DNA from 2 places in the Tepidimicrobium xylanilyticum genome. Region 2 is predicted to be linked to the other one. Evidence: riboswitches for the same ligand, from Rfam matches in the RefSeq annotation. Region 2 holds a riboswitch; the other holds the start of a gene.
The links. A riboswitch is a leader RNA that binds a small molecule or an ion and turns the genes downstream of it on or off. The one in region 2 is predicted to bind thiamine pyrophosphate.
Positions count from the first base shown of each region.

Region 1: another riboswitch for thiamine pyrophosphate. It lies ahead of thiM (hydroxyethylthiazole kinase); the one in region 2 lies ahead of BLV68_RS06495 (thiamine-binding protein).

Region 1 is NZ_FNNG01000022.1:14,783-18,206, reverse strand. It holds gene BLV68_RS14475 (hypothetical protein) at 1-267, shown strand, start outside; gene BLV68_RS14470 (hypothetical protein) at 933-1,223, shown strand; TPP riboswitch at 1,389-1,487, shown strand; TPP riboswitch at 1,537-1,635, shown strand; gene thiM (hydroxyethylthiazole kinase) at 1,810-2,643, shown strand; gene BLV68_RS14460 (thiamine-binding protein) at 2,647-2,958, shown strand; gene BLV68_RS14455 (thiamine phosphate synthase) at 2,948-3,424, shown strand, end outside.
Region 2 is NZ_FNNG01000004.1:179,523-182,946, forward strand. It holds gene BLV68_RS06485 (ABC transporter substrate-binding protein) at 1-556, opposite strand, end outside; gene BLV68_RS06490 (ABC transporter permease) at 583-1,353, opposite strand; gene BLV68_RS06495 (thiamine-binding protein) at 1,322-1,618, opposite strand; TPP riboswitch at 1,724-1,832, opposite strand; gene BLV68_RS06500 (methyl-accepting chemotaxis protein) at 2,382-3,424, opposite strand, start outside.

The sequences.
Region 1 (3,424 bases), on a different contig from region 2:
ACAATGAAGATTGATAATGAAAAGCGCCCTGAGGCAGTAAAAGTCTATTCAAAATATCGACAACCATTCTTAGATGAGATTAAAGGAGCATTAACCAAAGAGCTTTTAGTTCGAGATGAGGACGTTCAAGTACTTCATGGATTTGATAGTATAGAAAATGCACAAGCTTATCTTAATAGTCAACTATTTAAAGAAGATGTATTTGTAGCTTTAAAACCCCTATGGAGTGCTGAACCAGATGTTAAAATCTACAGCGTAACGTTATAGAATAATGTTTCTGATATGAAGTTAGCTGATACTATTAAGTGTCGGCTAACTTTGTATTTTTAGATACTTTCAATCGTTTAATCAAAGCCTCGTATTCTTTTAACAGCGTTTTCGAAAGTAACATTTTTACTGCTAGGGGGTATTTTTAGAGAAATGAATTTAAAGAGTAAAAGAAATTATAAATCATTGGCCTTTATTCGAATGAAAGTTTTCCGAGTACTTTAAAGTAGGAATGTTTTTTACTATAATAGGTGTAGAAGAGCCTTTTAACAAAATGCCACGGCATGTTGTTGTATTAATAGAAATTATTATAGCCTTGCTATTTTATGATGGGAAACTCCCTTCGATTGTGCAATTTCCATAGGTGAAGGTATGCAAAGTATATTTTTTATTCGTTTTTGTTAGTTTAATGGTTGAATTAATTGGACTCATAAAATATTACTGTGGTATGGATTGGTTGGTAGAAACGCTAACATCAAAGATCAAAGGAAGGAAAGGTTGTGAGATTTTCATTGGATTAACTGCTAGGCCTTATCGGGGACAACATTAAACAATATGGTTGCAATAGTTATTACTGCTCCTATGGCAAAGATTTTTGTGATAATTAAAAAGACTAGTAAGTATATTGGATATTTGTATGTGTGCTATTTTAGGATTAATACCTCATGATAGTAGTAATCTTCTTACAAACACTTAAACAGCCACTGTTTATGGAATATAAGGAGAGAATTCTATTTTATGATAATCACTTCCTGCCATGTCCTATGCTAGAAAATCCAAAATATATTGAGGAGATGGCAAAAAGAACAGAAGTAAAATCCACAGATTTACAATCTCCAGAAGATGTAGAGGACCTAGTAGCTAAAACTAAACTCTGTGCAGAACAATGGAAGGATAAGGCTGATGAATTATGGCAAGAGGTATTAGAAGAAAAAGAAGAAATAGTTAAAGGATAATATAAAAATACTCATTGATAGGAATTCAAGGGTATTAAATCTATGTGGTGTTTATATCCCCATACCTATATAGTAGGCGATGCCTTCTATTTCAATCCCTCTGCAAATATCGTTTTTTAAAACTTAATGGGACTTGACACCAAAGGTTGTAAGTGATATTATATAGGCGAATTGCGGGGGGACTCGTAAGAGTTGAGAAGGTAGAACCTGACCCTTTGAACCTGTCAGTTAACACTGTCGTAGGGAAGCAACTTAGTTATAATAATAATGGATAGGTGCGTTCCTTATGAGAGGAGCGCTTTTTTTAAAACTGAATACGTTGCGGGGGGACTCGTAAGAGTTGAGAAGGTAGAACCTGACCCTTTGAACCTGTCAGTTAATACTGTCGTAGGGAAGCAACTTAGTTATAATAATAATGGATAGGTGCGTTCCTTATGAGAGGAACGCTTTTTTTAAAATTGAATACGTTGCGGGGACTTGTTAGAGTTGAGAGGGTAAAATCTGACTTTTAGAGGGAATGAAAGGAGGTGATACTGATATACCTGAAATTATATTCTATTAATACTAACGAAAGGAAGGAGAGGAAATGACTAAAGAGGAGATTCAAAAGCAGATTTTTCAGGCAGTCGAAACCGTAAAGCAGACGAATCCGATGGTTGGATCCATCACCAATACGGTAACGATTAATTTTGTAGCCAATGCTCAATTGGCCGTTGGAGGTTCCGCTGCCATGGTTTATCTACCTGAAGAGGGTGAATTTTTAGCAAAAGCTAGTGGAGCTATCTATATAAATGTTGGCACACTTTTACCCATTTATGAGCAGACTTTACCCCATGTAGCAAAAGTATTGCACGATACAGGTAAACCATGGGTACTGGATCCGGTTGCTGTCGGGATTGGTTCGATGCGGACGCATTTGTTAAGGCAGTTTAAAGATTACAAACCTCATGTAATAAGAGGAAATGCTTCGGAAATTATTGCACTAGCTGGTTTATGGAAGCTAGACGGTGGGGCGGCTATCTCCAAAGTACGTGGTGTTGATTCAACGGATTCTGTAATTGCAGCAAAGACTGCCGCTGTTTCATTGGCTAAATGGACAGGTGGAGCGGTTGCAGTATCTGGGAAAACCGATTTAATCACTGATGGAACTGTTATCGCCTTCTCTTATGGGGGATCTCATTTTATGCCTAAAATTACCGGAGCAGGCTGTTCATTGGGTGGAGTCATCGCGGTCTATTTAACGGCTGCTTCACCGTTTATTGCAGCACTTACTGGTACTGCGGTGTACAATTTGGCTGGAACACGCACTGAAAAGAAGGTGGATGGTCCAGGAAGCTTTCAGATTAAATTTCTTGATGAACTTTATAAAGCAAGTGCAGGGGAGATTGCTAATAATCCATTTGAAATTGAGGAGGTTTAATGTATGAATACTTTAATTGCAGTGGCGATTGCGCCTTTTGGAATTGGGGAAGAGCTTGCATCTGAAGTTGCAGAAGTGGTGAAAGTAATTCGGGAGTCAGGTTTGCCGAACCGAACGACTTCTATGTTTACGGAGATTGAAGGTCCCTGGGATGAGGTGATGCAGGTGGTGAAAGAAGCTACTTTTGTGTTGACCAAGAAGGGCATCCGTACAGAGGTTGTGTTGAAGGCCGATATTCGCCCAGGGTTTACTAACATGATGACGACTAAAGTCGATAAAATCAATGAACTTTTAGGAGGAGAAAATGAGCATTAGAAAAAAATTTGATCTTTCAGCATATTTTGTGGTGGGTCCCGAGAATACTAAAGGGCGGTCGGTGGCGATGATTATTAAAGATGTAGTTGAGGCTGGGTTTACTTGTATACAAATCCGTTCCAAAGTTGCTTCTGCTCGAGAACTGATTCAATTAACCCGCGAGGCTTCGGAAGTAATCGCTCAAGCTGGTAAATCGGATGAGGTGGTATTATTGGTGGACGACCGCCTTGATGTCATCTTAGCGGCGAAACAACAGGGGATAAAGGTTGATGGAATTCACGTTGGACAAGATGATATTCCGGTGGAAGTCTGCCGGGAATACTTGGGTGAAGACTCAATTATTGGCTTATCAGCAAGGACACATGACATATTTGAATATATTAAAACAGTAGATGTTTCTCAGATTGATTATTTTGGCGTAGGCCCCTTGCATGAAACAATGACAAAACCAGACTGTGGGGTTGAT
Region 2 (3,424 bases):
CGTAGTAGACCCATACTGCATCTATATCTGTATTAAGGGCTGTAACAACATCTGTTACGGTGCTTGGAACCATTTTTATGGAATTATAATCCCCACCATCAGCCTCTACTACCGATTTTATTATTGCCTTTTCAATAGGCATGTCCCAAGTAGCATAAACCTTATTAGCCATTCCTTTCGGAGTTTCCATTCCATTGCCTTTAATAGATATAATCCCTGATGTATTATGCTGGATTATAGCTGCCACTGCAGTTACTGGAAGAGGATTGTCCGAAGCAAATGCTGGTGCTATCATATCCTGAAAGGATATTCCAAACTGAGCTTTTCCAGATGCTACAAGGCTTTCTGCACCTCCTTCTGGAGGCTGAACAATTTCCACATCAAGGCCTAATTCTTCAAAATATCCCTTTTCTTGAGCTACATATAGTCCTGTATGGTTAGTATTCGGCGTCCAATCAAGCACTACAGTTATTTTTTCTTTGTTTTCATTTTGGCAAGCTACTAAAATGGTTATCATTATTAATATACAAAATAATATTACCAATTTCTTTTTCATAGTCATTCTCCTCTCCTTCTGCATTATTATTCATTTTCACTTCTAGCCCATGGCATACTTATTTTTTCTAATAAGCTTACCCCCTTCATCAAGGCTAAACTAATAACTGATATGAGTAAAATTACAGCAAACATTTTATCAAAAGAATAGGATTTTTTAACTCTTGTCATATACACGCCTAGTCCATTGAAACCACCAAGCCATTCTGAAATAACTGCCCCCACTACAGAATAAGAAACAGAAATTCTTAAACCAGCAAAGAAATGAGGTATAGAACTTGGCAATTTTATATGCTTAAATATTTGCATATCGGAAGCATTCATAGATCTCAGTAATTGTATAGCATCAGAATCTACCGATTTAAAACCGTCTAATAAACTAATAGTAATAGGGAAAAATGTCACAATCACAATCAATGTAATCTTTGGAGCCATACCATAGCCTAACCACAAAACTAGCAAAGGTGCAATTGCAACAGTTGGTATAGTTTGAGTAATAACCAATATTGGATATACAGCCTTATAAATGAAATTAAACCTATCCATAATTATAGCAACCATGAATCCCAATGATATGCCAATAGCAAGTCCAAAAAAGGCTTCTAATAATGTAGTTTTTGCATGGTTCATTAGAAGAGGAAAATCTAATATAAAAGCCTCTACAACATCCAAAGGAGATGGCAGCATAAACTTTGGTATAATCTCCATACTGGACAAAACCTGCCATAAAATAAGTATGCCTACTATTGCTACATAAGATGACATCCTATTTGTAATGCTTTGCAACTTTTTGGTCAATAGTAAGTACACCGCCTTCTGGTTTAAAATGTATCTTAACATAGGACATCACAGAGGGACACCCTGATTTAATTGCAATATATTGACATTCCTTCACAATATCCATCAACTCTTCAAATTCCCCTTCTATTGTAGTTTCGAAGGGCCCTACATGATAAGATAATCCTGTACTTTTAATATATTCAATTACCTCATCTACAATTTTGCATACCAACTCATCTGTATCTACCTTTGGCAATACTTGAATGGCAACACTTGCATTCATAATTAATTCCTCCTTATTTAAAATTAAACATTAAAAAATCCTTTCTGGATAATAACCAGAAAGGATTAAATACCATTAACTAAAGTAAATGCTACATTACAGTACCTAAAGTCCGATATAATCCCTACGCTGGCATTACCCAGATCAGGTTAAACGGTTGGAGATTTCCTTCTCTCCTCTCAGCCCGACATATCGAGCACCCGTATTGTAATTTTAGAATATATCAAACTTTGTAATTTGTCAAGGATAATCCTCAGATGTTTCCATATTTTCCAAAATATAAATCCCTCTTAACATATTCATCTATCAGATTAGCTATACTATCAACTGTTGTCTTAAACAAGCCACTATGAAAATATAGCTGAATTATCTCTTTAATATGCCTATGATATTTTTACCTATATTCATCTATTTCCAATAGTTTGGTAAGAGTGGATAACTTCAAGGATTCCCGTTATATGGAAAAGAACTTATCTTTTCAAGAAAGAAGATTCGTCCAAAGCAACAAAAAAAGATGGCTTTGGACTAGGATTAGCCATTGTAAAACCTATTGTGGAGAACCATAGTGGATGCTCTACACTATCCAGCTTGTTAGTATAGTCCTTTAAATATATCTTTTTCTTATTGTATCTTCTATTACACTGGTAGTTTTTCCCTAATTCTTTAATCTTAGCATAGCATTATTCTTATACAACTATACCTTATAAGCATTATCGAATTTAGAATATATTTTTTCAATTTGACAAGAAATAAAACATTTTAACTAAACCTTAAACTTGCTGATAACCTCCATTAAATCTTCTGCAAGAACATTCAAATTTTGAGCAGTTGTTGCCACATCCTGTGAAGATGCAGTAAGTTCTTCTGATGATGCTGCCAACTCTTCTGTGGCTGCTGAATTTTCTTCTGTTACAGCACTTAATTGCTCAACTCTTTTCACAATGGCATCCTTTGATTTTACACTTTTATCTATTGCACTATAGGTTTTATTCATTAGAGCTGTAATATTTTCAACGGATGCCAAAATGTCTCCAAAGGATTTTACAGCACTTTCAACGGATTTGGTTTGCTCTTTTACAGCTTGTCTTGCATTTTGGGATGCATAGGTCACTTCATGACTATCTTCAATAATTGAAGAAACTAAATCTGCAATCCTTTCTGTAGACTTTTTCGATTCTTCTGCCAGTTTTCGTACTTCATCAGCTACTACTGCAAAACCTCTGCCATGTTCTCCTGCCCTTGCTGCTTCTATAGCTGCATTGAGGGCCAGCAAATTCGTCTGTTCTGATATGTCTGATATTATTTCAGTAATACCACTGATTTCTTTTATGGAATCTGTCAATGCTCCTATTTTATCTATGGATAATTTAAAGGTTTTTCTTATTTGTTCAATAGATTTCACCAGAATGTCCACTTCCTTTTTACCAATGCTGGCTTTGTCTTCTGCCTTTCCCATCTCAGTTTTTACATTTTGAAGTTCCCTGTGTATAATCTCTATGTTATTGGTTAATTCTATCAATGAATCCGTAATTTCTGTTAGATCTTGTGCTTGGCTTGTAGCACCGTCCGCTATCTGTTGCATGGTTGATGCTAATTCTTGGGCGAAAGCAGACATTTCTTCTGATGTTGCTGCTAATTTCACTGAATCAACACCTAATTCGTTTGATCTTTCCCTAATATTGAATATTATTTGCTTTAAAGAATTTTGCATGTTTTTTAATGAAATGGATATCTGTCCAAATTCATCCTTTTTATTTAGATATTCGTATGATATTTCCTTTGTAAAATCCCCTGACGCCATTAATT